DNA from 3 places in the Paracoccus ferrooxidans genome. Region 3 is predicted to be linked to each of the others. Evidence: riboswitches for the same ligand, from Rfam matches in the RefSeq annotation. Region 3 holds a riboswitch; each other region holds the start of a gene.
The links. Region 3 has a riboswitch for cobalamin ahead of E3U26_RS19140 (anaerobic ribonucleoside-triphosphate reductase). Riboswitches for the same ligand answer to the same signal wherever they lie in the genome.
Positions count from the first base shown of each region.

Region 1: linked by a shared signal. The riboswitch ahead of E3U26_RS16525 (TroA family protein) and the one ahead of E3U26_RS19140 (anaerobic ribonucleoside-triphosphate reductase) in region 3 are both predicted to bind cobalamin.
Region 2: linked by a shared signal. The riboswitch ahead of E3U26_RS22945 (TonB-dependent receptor plug domain-containing protein) and the one ahead of E3U26_RS19140 (anaerobic ribonucleoside-triphosphate reductase) in region 3 are both predicted to bind cobalamin.

Region 1 is NZ_CP038201.1:721,342-726,736, reverse strand. It holds gene E3U26_RS16540 (pseudoazurin) at 1-232, opposite strand, end outside; gene E3U26_RS16535 (ABC transporter ATP-binding protein) at 245-1,015, opposite strand; gene E3U26_RS16530 (FecCD family ABC transporter permease) at 1,012-2,061, opposite strand; gene E3U26_RS16525 (TroA family protein) at 2,058-3,065, opposite strand; cobalamin riboswitch at 3,160-3,358, opposite strand; gene E3U26_RS16520 (helix-turn-helix domain-containing protein) at 3,420-4,853, opposite strand; gene aceB (malate synthase) at 4,988-5,395, shown strand, end outside.
Region 2 is NZ_CP038202.1:1,214,718-1,220,112, reverse strand. It holds gene E3U26_RS22955 (FecCD family ABC transporter permease) at 1-262, opposite strand, end outside; gene E3U26_RS22950 (ABC transporter substrate-binding protein) at 259-1,107, opposite strand; gene E3U26_RS22945 (TonB-dependent receptor plug domain-containing protein) at 1,101-2,987, opposite strand; cobalamin riboswitch at 3,123-3,340, opposite strand; gene E3U26_RS22940 (SLC13 family permease) at 3,480-5,255, shown strand; gene E3U26_RS22935 (aminotransferase-like domain-containing protein) at 5,289-5,395, opposite strand, start outside.
Region 3 is NZ_CP038202.1:407,978-413,372, forward strand. It holds gene E3U26_RS19125 (TetR/AcrR family transcriptional regulator) at 439-1,137, shown strand; gene E3U26_RS19130 (anaerobic ribonucleoside-triphosphate reductase activating protein) at 1,268-1,891, opposite strand; gene nrdD (anaerobic ribonucleoside-triphosphate reductase) at 1,884-2,066, opposite strand; gene E3U26_RS19140 (anaerobic ribonucleoside-triphosphate reductase) at 2,081-3,826, opposite strand; cobalamin riboswitch at 4,027-4,239, opposite strand; gene E3U26_RS19145 (proteasome-type protease) at 4,501-5,226, opposite strand; gene E3U26_RS19150 (transglutaminase family protein) at 5,293-5,395, opposite strand, start outside.

The DNA of each region.
Region 1 (5,395 bases), on a different replicon from region 3:
TCTTGCCGATGAATTTCTCGCCACCCTTTGGGATCATCCCGGCGATGGTGGCGGCGTTGTGGCCGGGGTCGGTGGCAAGGAAGCGGACCGTGTCGCCGGGCCGGACCACCAGGTAGTCCGGCTCGAACGGCATCGGGCCGGTGTCGTTGCGGTTGAGCATCCTGACCTCATGCAGTTCGGCCAGGGCGGCTGCGGGCAGCAGGCAGGCAAGAAGCGCGGCGCGAAGCAGCATTGGGATGTCCTTTCAGGCAAGGCGTTGGAAGGCGAAGACCGGCCGGCCTCCGCGGGGATGGGGGATGATCTCGGCCTCGACCGCGAAGATCTCGCGGATCAGCGCCGGGGTCAGGATTTCCATCGGCGGCCCCAGCGCCACGCAGCGGCCCGCGCGCAGCACCATGACCCGGTCGCAGCGCAAGGCGTGATGCAGGTCGTGCAGCGCGATGACGGTGGTGACGGAAAGCCGCGCGACCAGGTCGAGGATGGCGATCTGGTGATGGATGTCCAGGTGATTGGTCGGCTCGTCCAGGAGCAGGATGCGCGGCGCCTGGGCATGGGCGCGCGCGATATGGACGCGCTGGCGCTCGCCCCCCGAAAGCGAGGCCCAGTCGCGTCCCGCCATATGCGCCATGTCCACGGCGTCGAGGGCCGCCGCGACGGCGTCGTCGTCCTGGGCACCCCATGGCCGCAGCGGGCCAAGCCAGGGCGTGCGGCCCAGCTCCACCGCGTCGCGCACCGTGATCCGCTCGGCCGTCTCGGCCGATTGCGCGACCAGCGCCAGCCGCCGCGCGATCTGCCGCCGCCCCAGCCGGGCCATGGGCCGGCCCTCCAGCCGGATCTCGCCGCGGCTCGGGCGCAGCAGGCCCGCCATCAGCCCCATCAGCGTCGACTTGCCCGATCCGTTCGGCCCGATCAGGCCCAGGGTCTCGCCCGGATGCAGGCGCAGGCTGATGTCGGACAGGATCTCGCGGCCGCGCACGGCATGGCCGGCGCCGACGGCTTCCAGGATGGGCGTCATCGCTGCCGGCCCCGGATCATGACCACGGCAAAGGCGGGCGCGCCGACCAGCGCGGTGATGACGCCGATGGGCAGCACCTGGCCGGGAATGACGATGCGCGAGACCACGTCGGACAGCACCAGGAACACCGCCCCCGCCAGCGCCGTCGCCGGGACCAGCCTGGCATGGCGCGGCCCGACGAGGATGCGCATCGCATGCGGCACCACCAGCCCGACGAAGCCGATGGCCCCGGCGATCGAGACCATGATCGCCGTCGCCAGCGAGGCCGTGCCGATCAGCAGCGCCTGCGTGCGCCGCAGGTCGATGCCAAGCGACGCGGCGCTTTCCGCCCCGAAGGCGAAGGCGTCGAGCGTGCGCGCATGCCACAGCCCGATCCCCAGCGCCAGCGCCGCCATCGGCACCGCGACCCAGCTGTCCGGCCAGCGCACGCCCGACAGGTTGCCCAGCAGCCAGAACATGATGCCGCGCGCCTGCTCGGCGCTGGCCGATTGCGCGATGATCAGCGCGGTCAGCGCGTTGAACATCTGCGAGCCGGCGATGCCCGCCAGGATGATGACCCCGGCGCCGCGCATTCCGGTCCCGCCGCCGGCGGCGCGCGCCAGCGCCGCGACCAGCGCGAAGGCGGTCAGCGCCCCGGCAAAGGCGCCCGCCGACATGCTGAGCAGCCCCGCGCCGATCCCCGCCACCGCGACCGTGACCGCCCCGGTCGAGGCCCCGGCCGAAATCCCCAGCAGATAGGGCTCGGCCAGGGGGTTGCGCAGCAGCGCCTGCAGGATCAGCCCCGACAGCGCCAGGCTTGCGCCGCCGCAGGCCGCGACCACCGCCCGCGACAGCCGGTAATGCCAGATCACGCTGGCGTCGATCGGGTCGAGCGCCGCCGAGCCAAGCCCGGCCTTGACCGCCAGCACTTCGATGACGGTGGCCAGCGGAATGCGCGTCTCGCCCACCGCCGTGCCGAAGAGCAGCGCCGCGACCAGCACGGCGGGGGCCAGCCACAGCCAGCCCCGATTGCGCCCCGTGCTGCGGGTCGCGGCGCGCGCCCTCATTGCAGGTCGAACCCGGCCAGCGAGTCCGCCAGCGATTCCAGCGCGTAGATCGCGCGCACCGAGGGATCCATCGCATTGGCCGGCATGGTCAGGATGCGGTCGTTCTTCACCGCCTCCATCTCGCTTGTCACCGGGTCCGAGGTCAGGAAATCGCGCTTGACGGCGATGTCGTCGGCGGGAAAGCGGCGGCGGTTCATCTCGGCCGCGACGATGAAGGTCGGGCCGGCCTTGGCGATGGTTTCCCAGCCGACGGTCGGCCATTCCTCGGGCGAGGCGACGACATTCTGCACCCCCAGCTTGGACAGCATCCAGCCCGGCACGCCATTGGCGCCCGCGACATAGGGGTCGATCTCGATCTCGGCCGAGGAATACCAGAACAGGCCCGACACGCCCTCGGGCAGGTCCAGCGCCTGCGCCCGCTCGACCGCCGCCGCCTCGCGCGCCTTCAGGTCGGCGATCACCTCGGCCCCGCGCTCCGATACGTCGAAGATCGCCGCCAGTTCCTCGATGCCCTGGTAAAGCAGCGCGGTGTCGAACAGGACCGTGCGCGCGCCGTCCATGCTTTGCGTATTGTCCTTGCCGACGCATTCGGTCGGCATGATCCAGCTGGGGATCTGCGCGTCGTCGAACATCTCGCGCGTGCCGACCGCGCCCTGCGGGCCGATCATCCATTCATAGGCCGTGACCACCAGCCCAGGCTTCTTGGCCAGCACGCTTTCGAAGCTGGGGGCGTTGTCGGCCAGCCGCTCGACCCTGGCGTCCGCCTCGGCAAATTCGGGCAGGACCGGGTTGATCCACAGCGCCGTGCCCGCCACCTTGTCGGCCAGCCCAAGCATATACAGGATCTCGGTCGTGCTTTGCCCGACGCTGACGACGCTTTCGGGCGCCTTGTCGAAAGTGACCTCGTGGCCGCAGCTGGTCAGGGTCAGCGGGTATTCGGTGCCCGCCAGCGCCATCGGCGCCAGGGTGGACGTGGCGATGATCGCCGTGGTGAGCCTCAGCATGATGTTTCCTTCCGCTACATCATGAACAGGCCGGATGAGCGGATGGAGACCGGGCCAATGCCGGTCGCAACCCCTCCCGAGCCGACCCGCTCGGATTGGTCAAACGTCGTCGGCAGGTCTCCTGACTGGCGGGTCACGGCAGGGATGCGGCCTTCCCATGGCACGGGGCCACAGTGGCGTTCTCGCATCCTGCTCGCCGCCTACAGTTGCGGGGGCAGTTCCGGTTCGGGGCCTTGCGACCCCGGCGGATTCCCTTTCAATTCCTTGCGGAAACCGACGCGCTCTCCCTAGCTGCCGGCGCGGGCGCTGGCAAGCGTCAGCATGGGCGCCCGGCCACGGCCTGCCTGCGGGCGCCTAGCCCTCCTCGAAGCTGAAGATCGCCAGGCTGCGCTCGCGCTCGTTCACGCGCAGCCGGCGGTTGATCGGGGCATGGGCGCGGGCCGAGCAATCCGGCCGCTCGCAGAGATAGCAGTTCAGCCCGATATCCACCGGCCGGATGCGGTCCAGGTCGATGCCGTCGGCATAGACCAGCCGCGGCGCATAGGCCACGTCGCAGCCCAGCCCGATCGCCAGCCGTTGCGCCGGTGCGCCATGGGTGCCGCCGGCCCGCGCCACCGTGCGCGCGATCGAGAAATAGCTGGCGCCCTCGGGCATGCGGATGACCTGGGTCTGCACCCGGTCCGGCGTCTCGAAGGCGGCATGGATGTTCCACAAGGGGCAGGTGCCGCCGAAGCGCGAGAACGGGAACCGCCCGGCGCTGAAGCGTTTCGAGATGTTCCCGGCCCGGTCCACCCGCACGAAGAAGAACGGGATGCCCCGCGCCTCGGGGCGTTGCAGCGTCGACATGCGATGCGCGGTCTGCTCGAAGCTGGCGCCGAAGCGGTGGCCCAGCAGCTCGACGTCGTAGCGCGCCGATTCGCAGGCGGCGAGAAAGCGGGCATAGGGCATCATCAGCGCCGCCGCGAAGTAATTCGCCAGGCTCACCCGCATCAGCGCGACGGCAGGCGGGTCGGCCAGTCCCGCCTCGTCGACCAGCCGGGCGATCAGCGGCTCCTGCTCCAGCCGGGCCAGCAGCACGCCGATCTGGAAGCGGCGGCTGGACTGCGCCAGCAGTTCCGACAGCATCAGCTCGCGCCGGTGCGGGTCGAAGCGGCGCAGCTGCTCGCCCATGACCGGGGCGGGCAGGATGCGCACAGCGATGCCATGCGCGGCCAGCCGGCCGGTCAGGGCCATGTGCGGCTCGTTGCGGTGCAGCGCCAGCTCCTCGGCCAGCGCCTCGGCGGCGCGGTCCAGCGCATCGACATGGTTGCGCCGGGCATAGAACCAGCCGCGCACCGCATCGACCGGGCGCGATGTGCCGGCCAGCGCCTCGACCTTGTCGCGATCGGTCAGCGGGTTGTCGTCGGCCTGCGGCCGCAGCAGCGCTTGGCGGTGGCTGTCGTGCAGCCGCACGAAGGCCGCCGCGATCCGGGGCGAGGCTTGCAGCACCGCCTCGATCTCGGCGCGGGACGGCGCGCCCGCCTCCAGCGCCGGATCCTTCAGCGCCGCGGCGAAATCCGCCGCAAGCTGCGCGTCGGTCGAGGGCGCAAGCTCGGCGATGTTCATGTCATAGACCTCGGCCAGCCGCATCAGGAAGCGCGCCGAGGCCGGGCGCTGGTCGGCCTCGATCAGCGTGACATAGCTGGCCGAGACGCCCAGCTCGGCCGCCATCTGCGCCTGGGTCAGCCCCAGCGACTGGCGCAGCACGCGCAGGCGCTGGCCGATGAGCAGTTTCTTGCCTCGGGTCATGTGACAAACCTTACAAGTTCTGCGGCTACACGGTGACAAGATTGACCGCCACACCCGTTGTTTTCAAAGCAATAATGCACATGCAGCATGACATTACTACTGTGACATTACGCCGTGAATCACAGGAGGCCGCCATGCCGCTCGACCGCAATGCCCCACCGCTTCCGCCCGTCGTCCTGCGCGCCGTGCCGGGCGCGCATCATGTCCTGACCCCCGAGGCGCTGGGTTTCGTCGCCGCATTGCAGGCCCGCTTTGGCCTGCGGCTGCATGCGCTGATGGTCGCCCGCGCCCGCCGGCAGGAGCGCATCGACCGGGGCGAGTTGCCCGACTACCTGCCGCAGACGCGCGAGATCCGGCAGGGCATCTGGCAGGCCGCCCCCGTCCCGCCCGCGCTGGAGGATCGCCGGGTCGAGATCACCGGCCCGGTGGATCGCAAGATGATGATCAACGCGCTGAACTCGGGTGCGCGCGTCTTCATGGCCGATTTCGAGGATGCGACCGCACCCAGCTTCGCCAATGTCATCGCCGGGCAGGCGAACCTG
Region 2 (5,395 bases), 660 kb from region 3:
CGGCCAGCGGGTTGCGCAGGAAGCCCTGCAGCACCGCCCCGGCCATCCCCAGCGCCGCGCCCACCAGCAGGCCCAGGATGGCGCGCGGCAGGCGCAATTCGCGCATGACCAGCGCCAGCAGGTCATCGCCGCCGTGAAACAGCGCGGCCAGGCTTTCGCCCGGCCCGATCCCCGCCGGGCCGGTCAGCAGCGAGGCCAGGAACAGGGCCGCGACCAGCGCGGACAGCGCGGCCATCAGCAGCGGATAGCGCGGCCCGGTCATGGCCGGGCCTGCAAGGCAAGGCGCGCGTCGCGCAGCTGCGAGACGGCGCGCAGGATATGCGGATTGCCGCAGACCCAGTCGGGATCGGACATGACCTCGGCCGGCCTGCCGCGGGCCAGCGCCTTCAGCGCCGGGTGGTCCAGCACCTCCTGCGCGCGGGCATGCCCGGCATAGCGGCGGCCCTCGACCAGCAGGTCGGGGTCGGAAAGCAGCAGCGTTTCCAGCGGCAGCACCCCGCCCGAGGGCAGGCCGAGTTCGTCGGCGACATTGTCGAAGCCGGCCAGCGCCACGATCTCGCCCGCCAGGCTGTCCGAGCCCGAGCTGTAGCCGTTCGCGGCATAGAGCGCGGCGCGCGGCCGCGGGCCCTGCGCATCCGAAAGCCGCGCCAGGTCGGCGTCGAAGCGCGCGAGCATGGCGCGGGCCTGGGCCTCGCGGCCCAGCACCGCGCCCATGCGGCGGATATTGGCGCGGATGCCCGCCAGGTCGCTTTCGATCGGAAAGACCTCGACCGGGATATCCAGCCGGCGCAACAGCCGGACGGTCTCGGGCGTGGTCCAGGCCCCGGCCAGCACCAGGTCGGGCCGCATCAGGAAGATTTCCTCGGCCAGGCCATGGTTGACGGGCAGGCGGCCGGCCTCGGCCGCCATGGCCGAAGCGCTGGGATCCTGCGCCAGATAGGAAACCGATACCAGCTGGCCCGGCGCCGCCAGCATCATCGCCAGCTGGTCGGTGCAGAGGTTCATCGACAGCACTCGGCGCGGCGGCTCGGCCGCGGCGGGCTGGAAAAATCCCGGCAGGATCAGGCCGGCCAGAAGGCCGGCGACAAGGCCGAGCCGCCTTACCATTTCGCCGTCAGGCCGGCGTAAAGGGTGCGGCCCTGCGAGGCATAGCCCCAGACATCGGAATATTCCTTGTCGAACAGGTTCACGACGCGGCCGGTCACGCGGAGATTCGCGGTCAGGTCGTAGCCCGCCGCCAGGTTGACCACGGTATGGGCGGGCAGTTCGCGGGTCGGGTAGGCACCCCAATATTGCGTATCCCAATTGCCCGAGACATGGCGAATGTCCGCCGTGACGGTGCCACGCCCTTCCAGGACGGCCAGCGTCGCCGACAGGCCCAGTTCATGCCGGGGCCGGCGCACCTCGACCGAGCCGTCCGGGTTGCGGGCGTCCAGATAGGTGTAGTTCAGCGCGACATCCAGGCTGTCGGTCGCCTTGATGCGGGCCGTCACCTCGACCCCTTCGCGCGGGCTTTCGCCGGCCTGGTTGCGATAGCTGTAATAGCTGGTGCCGCCCTCGGCGCGGACCAGATAGCTTTCGATCTCGTCGCGCAGCTTTTCGTTGAAATAGGTGACGTCGACCACGCCCATGCCATTGGGAAGTTGCGCCTCGACGCCCAGGTCGAATCCGCGGTTCTTTTCGGGCTTCAGGTTCGGATTGCCCAGGTAGACCGAAGAGCCATAATCCGCATTGGCGTAAAGCTCGAAATAGGACGGGTTGACCAGCCCGGTCCCGGCCGAGGCGTGCAGGCGGAAGGGCCGGTCCGGCACGTGCCAGGACAGGCCCAGGTTCCAGCTGGTGAAGTCCTCGAACACCTTGTTGCCGTCGTGGCGGACACCGGCCTGGACATCCAGCCCGTTGTCCAGAAAGCCGCGATACTCCAGCGCGACCGAGGTCATCTCGCGCCGGTTTTCCGGGGCCGAGGAGCTTTCGTCCCTTTGCCGCTCGGCCAGCACGTTCAGCAGGTGCGACGCCTCGGCCACCGTGCCGTCGATGCCGAAGCTGCCGCGGTATTTCAGCTTGCGCGTCTCGCCGCGCGTGACCGGGCCGCCCTCGTAGCTTTGCTTGTAGATCGTGTCCTGATAGTCCAGCCGATGCGTCAGCCGGCCGCCCAGCATGGAATATTCGGCCCAGATCCCGCCCTGGAACTCGTCGCGTTCGCTGTATTTGTGCGGGTCGTCCACCACATATTCCTGCGCGCTGGTCGCGGACCAGCTGGTGGAATCGTAATCGTATTTCTCCTTCGCGCGGCGCAGGGTGGTGCCCAGGCGCAGATCCTCGCCGATCTGCCAGTCGCCCGAAAGCCCGATGGTCTTGCGGTTGGTCCCGTCCTTTTCGCCGCCGTCGCCCGACTGGTCATAGCCGTGGTCGTCCCGCGCCGAGAGGGTCAGCGCGATCCCGCCCTGCGCGCCGCGCTGGCTGACATGGGCCGAGGCGGCGGCGCCGTTGCCCAGCTCGACCGAGCCGCCGTAATGCAGCCCCGGCCCGCCCCTGCGGGTGATGATATTGATGACGCCCGCCGAGGCGTTCGAGCCGTAATAGACCGATTGCGGCCCGCGCAGCACCTCGATGCGCTCGATATTGGCGGTCTCCAGCCCGGACAGGATGTATTCGTCGGCCCCGCCCGTCGCCTCGATCCCGTCGATCAGGATCAGCGTGTGGTTGCCCTCGCCGCCGCGGATGCGGACCTGGGTGAAGGTCGAGCCGGTGGCCGAGACCGAAACCCCCGGCACGGCGCGCAGCGCGTCCTGCACGGTGGCGATGCCCCTGGCCTCGATCTCGGCGGCGGTCAGCACGGTATGGGCGCGGGCATAGCCGCCCTCGGCCACGGCGGTCAGCCCGCCCGAGATCACCACCTCGTCCAGGCGATAGCCTTCCTGGCCGGTGGCGGCCGCCGGCAGCAGGGCGGCGGTGGCGGCCAGCAGGGAAACCGGAGTTCTGAACATTCCAAAGCCTTTCCAGCACGGGCCCGCGGCCCGCGATTTGCAGAAATGCCCTGCGGAAAGGCTGGCAGGCCCGACCGCAGGACGACGATCGTCACCTCTGCGGAACGGCCGCTTTCCAGACGCGCCCCGCGCCGGAAATGGGTGATCGCCACGGCAGGTCTCCTGGCTTGCGGATCGCTGCTCAGGCCGGCCTTCCCAGGAGATCCCAGTGGCACGTTCGACCGTCGCTCACCGCTTACAGTTGCGGGGGCAGCCCCGGCCTTGCCCTGGCCGCATCGCGGCCGGCGGGCGCACCGGTGTTCCCTTTTCATCCGGCGCGCAAGCCCGCCGGAACCGTAGCGGCCCCGCATTGCCGCAGCCGGGCGCCGGCTGTCAAGCGGCAATGCGCCCTGCGCCCGGCCGCCGCGACAACCTGTCCGGGAACGCGGCCGCGGAACCGCCCGCCGGGCCGCGGCATTGGGTCAGGTATCCGACGGAAGGGAAGGTCAAGCGATGGCCATGCCGCAGATCCTGGCCGTGCTGATCCTTTGCGCGATGATGGCGCTGTTCGTCTGGGGGCGGCTGCGCTACGACGTGGTGGCGATGATCGCGCTGCTGGCTTCGCTGCTGGCCGGCACGGTCAAGCCGGAGGAGGCGTTCCGCGGCTTCAGCGACGACATCGTCATCATCGTCGGCAGCGCGCTGGTGGTCAGCGCCGGCATCTCGCGCTCGGGCGTGATCGAGGCGGTGATGCGCCGGATGCTGGGGCGGTTGCGGACCCTGCGCTGGCAGCTTCTGGTGCTGGTCGGCTCGGTCACGGGCCTGTCGGCGCTGGTCAAGAACATCGGCGCGCTGGCCATGCTGATGCCGGCGGCGCTGAAGATGGCGCGGCGCTCGGGGCATTCGCCCTCGGCCTATCTGATGCCGATGGCCTTCGGCTCGCTCCTGGGCGGGCTGATCACGCTGGTCGGCACCTCGCCCAACATCATCGTCTCGCGGGTGCGCGAGCAGATGACGGGCCAGCCCTTCACCATGTTCGACTATGCGCCGGTCGGCCTCGGCCTGTCGCTGGTGGGGCTGGTCTTCCTGCTTTTCGCCCATCGGCTGCTGCCGCGCGACCGCCGTGCGACGGCCTCGCTGAGCGAGGCGGTGAACATCAGCGACTATCACACCGAGGCCACCGTCCCCGAGGGCGCCGGCATCGTCGGCATGACGGTGGGCGAGTATCTCAGCGCCGTCGATGGCGAGGTGGCCGTGACCGGGCTGATCCGCGGCGGCGCGCGCCGCGCGGTGACGCTGCCCGACACGGTGATCGAGATGGGCGACACGCTGCTGTTGCGCGGCGAGCCGAATGCGCTGGAACGCGCCGTGACCAAGCTGGGCATGGAGCTGACCCGGCAGGATGCGGCGGCCGAAGAGGGGCTGCCGGCCGACAAGATCGGCGTGATCGAGGCGGTGATCGCTCCGGCCTCGCTTCTGGTCGGCCAGACGGTGGGGCGGATCGCGCTGTTCGACCAGCATGGCGTGAACCTGATCGCGATTTCGCGCGCCGGGCATCGCATGACGCAGCGGCTCAGCCGGACGGTGCTGGCGGCGGGCGACGTGCTGCTGGTGCAGGGGCCGATCGAGCTGTTGCCCGAGCGGATGCGCGTGCTGGGCCTGCTGCCCCTGGCCGAGCGCCATATCCGGCTGGGCGGGGTGCGCAAGCAATTGCTGCCGGTGCTGATCCTGGCGGTCGCCATGGCGGCGACGGCGGCGGGGCTGGTGCCGGTCGCCGTCGCCTTCTTCGCCGCCGCCGTGCTGATGATCCTGACCGGCGCGATCAGCGCCGAGGAAGCCTATGAGGCCATCGAATGGCCGATCCTGATCATGCTGGGCGCGCTGATCCCGGTCAGCGAGGCGCTGCAAAAGACCGGCGTGACCGACCTGCTGGGCGCGTGGCTGTCGCAGGCGGCGACGGGCCTGCCGGTCTGGGGCGCGGTGACGCTGATCCTGGTCACGGCCATGGCGGTCACGCCCTTCCTGAACAATGCCGCGACCGTGCTGGTCATGGCCCCCATCGCCGCGACCTTTGCCGACCAGCTCGGCTATCGGCCCGATGCCTTCCTGATGGCGGTGGCGGTGGGCGCAGGCTGCGATTTCCTGACCCCCATCGGGCATCAGTGCAACACGCTGGTGATGGGGCCGGGCGGCTATCGCTTTGGCGACTACGCCCGGCTGGGGGCGCCGCTGTCGGCGCTGGTGGTGCTGACCGGCGTGCCGCTGATCCTGCTGGTCTGGCCGGTCTGACGGGCGGTCTGACGGGCCGTGTGACGGGCCGGTTCAGCCCGTCTCGGCCAGCGCGGCGCGGATGGCGCGGGCCAGGCGGCGGCAGCCCTCTTCCAGCCGCTCGGGCGGGTTCAGGGTAAAGTTCAGCCGCAGCGAACGGC
Region 3 (5,395 bases):
GGCGCAGGGCTGACCATCATGAAGTTAGTTTACTGTTTTCGCTAGGTAGTATTCCGCAGGGGGACCTCTCTCCGTCAGGGCCTCTGATGCTGGAATCCTCGGCGCGACCTTCCGCCCCGCGGCGGCTGGGCGCTTGCCAGTCGCGCCTCGGGCGGTTAGGTTCGGTCCGGTGATCCTTCCTTATAACAGCCCCCTGATCCTCGACGATTATAAGGTGAACCGAACGAAACGACCCGGTTGCTGGCGGTTCAACCAGGACAGCCGTCGTCCGAAAAACGAGATTGAGAACCGATCTGTGCGCAGTTCAAGCGGGGTTGCATGGCTCGGCAGGGAAACTGTCGCCCGAAAGATCAATGGGCGCTGTTCATGGGGCAAATGCCATCATGGCCGCGCGACGGACGAGCAACAATAATTCCTTGATGACGAGAAGCCACGACCATGACGCCGATCTCAAGAACTCCGAATGCGCGGCCCAACCTGACCAGGGACGAAATTTTGCGGGTTTCGGCGGATCTGTTCCGAAAGAAGGGGTATCGCGGCACCAGTCTCCAGGAGGTTGCCGACCACTTCGGCGTGCGCAGGCCCGCGATATATTACTGGTTCAAGAGCAAGTCCGACATCCTTCTGGAAATACACCAGAGATTCATGGAGATGTCGACGGCGCAGCTCAATGAAATCCTGGAAATGGATATTGGCCCGCATGAAAAGCTGGTCAGGATCATGAGCGGCCGGATCGACATGTTTTCCTCGAACATGGCCGACCTTGCCGTATATATCGAAAACGAATCCGAGCTTCCGGAAAGCGCGCTGGTCCAGGTCCGGGAAGTCAAGAAATCATACCTGCGCACGGTAGAGCAGATATATCGGGAGGGCGTCGAAAAGGGGGTTTTCGTGGATGTCGATCCTCATATAGCTGCAAGCATAATTCTGGGGATGACGCTCTGGATGTATAAGTGGTATCGCCCCGGCGGGCGGCATTCGGTGGAAGATGTCACCTCGGCCATCATCAATTTTGCTTGCCATGGGTATCTGAAACCGGACAACCTGCCCGCCGGGCTTTCGCTGACACCCGCATCGGCAGAGGCCGGAGGGGAGGCTGAAGGCATCGGGCACGGCTCCGGCCGGCCGCAAAGATAGCCGTTCGGCCCGAGCCCACCGGCCGGATGCGGTCGATACCGTCGGCATAGACCAGCCCGCTGCCCGCATGGGCTGAGAGACGCCGCCCCCGGTTCCTTCGCCATGGCATGCCGGCCCCCAGGGCCGGCTTTCAGCCCTTGTGCACCGGACGGCTCGTGCGTGTTCCGGTGCTGCGGCAGGCCTGCAGGACATGGTCGGCGACACCCAGCGCCGCCAGTTCCGCGCCCATCCGCGCCAAGGCCGCCCCGTCGATCAGGGTGGGATCGACCGTCGTGCGCACCTGGTGGGCCGTGCCGCTGGCCAGCAGCAGCCGCAGGCTTTCCCTGGCCCTGTCGCCGCTGCCGGCTGCGCCCGTCACCCGCCGATAGCCGGAAAACGGCGCCTTCACGTCGAAGCCGACCCAGTCGCAAAGCGGCAGCACCGCCGCAAGCCGGGCGGGGTAGGGGCCGGCCGTGTGCAGGCCGGTCCTGAACCCCAGGGCCCGGACCGCCCGCAACGCCTCGGGCAGGCCGCGCTGAAGCGTCGGCTCCCCGCCCGAGAACACCACGCCGTCGAGCAGGCCGCGCCGTCCCGCCAGAAAGTCCAGGATCTCTTGCCAATCCAGCGCGCCCTCGGCCTCGGGCGGGATGAGATGCGGGTTGTGGCAATAGGGGCAGTCCCAGGGACAGCCCTGCAGGAAAAGGGTGGCGACCAGCTCGCCCGGCCAGTCGCAGCTGGACAGGCGCTGCAGGCCGCCGATGCGGATCTCAGCCAAGATCGGCCCGCCGCTCGCTGAAATACAGCCGCTCGCGGAATTCGCCCTTCTTGCCGCGGTTGAACGAGGATACCGGGCGGTGATAGCCCATCACCCGCGTCCAGATCTCGCAGGGCTGGCGTTCCTCATCCGCCAGCAGGATCTCTTCCGGTCCGGTTTTCCAGTCGTCGAACATGGTCTTTTCCTTCCTCAATGCGCGGCCGATTGCCGCTTTTTCGCGATAAGCTCTTCGTCGCAGCGCGGGCAGAACGCGTGTTCGCCCGCGATATGGCCATGCCTGGGGCAGACCGAGAATGTCGGCGTGACGGTGATATAGGGCAGGCCGAAATTCTCCAGCGCCCGGCGCACCAGCTTGCGGCAGGCCTCGGCCGAGGACAGCTGCGTGCCCATGTAGAGATGCAGCACGGTGCCGCCGGTGTATTTGCGCTGCAGCGCCTCTTGCCGTTCCAGCGCCTCGAACGGGTCGTCGGTAAAGCCGACAGGCAGCTGGCTCGAATTGGTGTAATAGGGCTCGTGTTCGGTGCCGGCCTGGAGGATGCCGGGAAAACGCCTGCGGTCCTCCTTGGCGAAGCGATAGGTGGTGCCCTCTGCCGGCGTCGCCTCCAGGTTATAGAGATGTCCGGTCTGTTCCTGGAAGGCGGTGATGCGCGCCCGCAGATGGTCGAGCAGTCGCAGCGCGAAGGCATGGCCCCATTCGGTGGTGATGTCATGCGTATCGTCGGTGAAGTCGCGGATCATCTCGTTGATGCCGTTGACGCCCAGGGTCGAGAAATGATTGCGCAGCGTGCCCAGATAGCGCCGGCTATAGGGAAACAGCCCGTCGTCCATCAGCCGCTGGATCACCCGGCGCTTGATCTCCAGGCTGTCGCGGCCCAGGTCGAGCAATTCGTCCAGGCGCCGCAGCAGCCCGGCCTCGTCGCCCTTGTGCAGATGGCCCAGCCGCGCGCAATTGACGGTGACGACGCCCAGCGAGCCGGTCTGCTCGGCGCTGCCGAACAGCCCGTTGCCGCGTTTCAGCAGCTCGGTCAGGTCGAGTTGCAGCCGGCAGCACATGGACCGCACCATGTTCGGCTTGAGGTCCGAGTTCAGGAAGTTCTGGAAATAGGGCAGGCCGTATTTCGCCGTCATCGCGAACAGCAGCTTGGCGTTCTCGCTGTCCCAGGGAAAATCCGGCGTGATGTTGTAGGTCGGGATCGGAAAGGTGAAGACCCGGCCCTTTTCGTCGCCGCGCGTCATTACCTCGATATAGGCGCGGTTGATCATGTCCATCTCGGCCTGCAAGGCGCCATAGGTGAAACCCATCGGCTGACCGCCGATGACCGGCACCTGGTCGCGCAGATCCTCGGGGCAGACCCAGTCGAAGGTCAGGTTGGTGAACGGGGTCTGCGTGCCCCAGCGCGAGGGGACGTTGAGGTTGAAGATCAGCTCCTGCATGGCCTGCCGCACCTCGGCATAGCCCAGCCCATCCTTGCGGATGAAAGGGGCCATATAGGTGTCGAAGGATCTGAAGGCCTGCGCGCCGGCCCATTCATTCTGCAGCGTGCCCAGGAAGTTCACGATCTGGCCGATGGCGCTGGACAGGTGCTTCGGCGGCCCGGCCTCGACCTTGCCGGGGACGCCGTTGAACCCCTCGGTCAGCAAGGTGCGCAGCGACCAGCCGGCGCAATAGCCGGCCAGCATGTCGAGGTCGTGGATATGCAGGTCCCCCCGGCGATGCGCCTCGCCCACGGCGGCCGGATAGACATGCGACAGCCAGTAATTGGCCACCACCTTGCCCGAGACGTTCAGGATCAGCCCGCCGAGCGAATAGTCCTGGTTGGCGTTGGCATTCACCCGCCAATCGGCGCGGTCCAGGTATTCGTTGACCGACGAGGCGACATCGATGGCGACATCCCTTGCCGGCGCGATGGGCGGGGACGTAAGCGGCGCCGGCATCAACGCGCCCTCCCTTGCCTGCGGCTTGCTGCCGCCCTTGCGGTGCTGCGGACGGCGGCGCCGGCCTTGGCAGGTCTGGTGGTGAAGGATGGCCGCATCTGTTCCCCGTGCTGCTGGGGGCGGGGCAGGCCAGGACGCATGGAGCCCTGCGGCGACAAGGCCGCATTGCCAGGCGCACCGCCGGGACACCCCGCCCGTGGTTCATCGTCATCATCACGGCAGGTCTCCTGGCTCGCAGGTCGCCGCCCTTGCCGGCCTTCCCAATGCCGTGCGGCACCAGTGGCGTGATCCGGCGCAGGCTCGCTGCTTACAGTTGCGGGGGCAGCGTCGGCCTTGCCCCGAAAGGCGCACCGGCTTCCCTCTTCGCTTTCGGACCGGATCGACCCGAAAGAACCGTGATGCCTACATATAGGGATGATGGCGCCGTATCCGTCAAGATATTGTGCGGGCCTGCGACATTTTGTGCAGGATAGTCCGGCCGCCTGGGCAGGGACCACGAAGCCCGATCCCGATCCGGGGCACGGCCTTGGGCGGGCTGGTTGCGAGATTGCGCTTCGTGGACCTTCGGGTCGTCCCCCGGCCTTTGTGCCCATGGCCAGGCAGGGCTGGCACCGGAATGACCTTGGGCAGGAACCGCCAGCCATGGGCCTTTGCCAGCCTGGCTGACAGGGGCGCTAGATCGTCACCTTGACGAAGCTGTCGCGCAGCGCCGCGGACCAGGCGGCGGACATGGCCATGAAGGCCGGGTCGCCTTCCAGGATGCGGCGCTTGTGGCTGACCCGGCAGTCGTCCTTGCGGATCACCGCCAGGTCCAGCGGCATCCCCACCGACAGGTTCGAGCGCAGCGTCGAATCCATCGACAGCAGCACCGCCTTTTGCGCATCGGCCAGCGAGGTCTGGGGCGTCACCACCCGGTCGAGGATGGGCTTGCCGTATTTGTGCTCGCCGATCTGCAGGAAGGGGGTGTCCTCGGTCGCCTCGATGAAATTGCCCTCGGGATAGATCAGGAACAGCCGCATCTCGCCGCCGGCGCGCTGGCCGCCGACGATCATGCTGGCGCTGGCCTGCTGGTTCAGGTCGCGGCACTGGTCCACGATCTCGCGCCGGGTGCGGTTCAGCGTCTGGCCGATGATCGTCGCCACCTGCAGCATGGTGGAGGCGCGCATGATCGAGGTCTCTTCATCGGCCTCGGGCAGTTCGATGGCCTCTTGCAGGCGGGCGATGGTTGTCTGGGTCAGCGACAGGCTGCCGGCGGTCATGATCGCGATCACCCGCTCGCCCGGCTGCTCGAAGAAGAACATCTTGCGATAGGTCGATATGTTGTCCAGCCCGGCATTCGTCCGGGTGTCCGAGAGCAGGACGAGCCCCTCGTTGAGCTTCAAGCCGACGCAATAGGTCATGACCGTTCCATGGCACAAAATCCCCCGAGGGATACGACCGCCCCGCGCCCGGCGCAACAGGCAGGGCTACTGCTCCATCTCCTCGACCTGCACCCGCACGTCCAGGCTTTCCTCGCCCGTGCCGAAGGTGGTGCCGCGCACCGGCGCCGCGTCATCCGCATCCAGACCC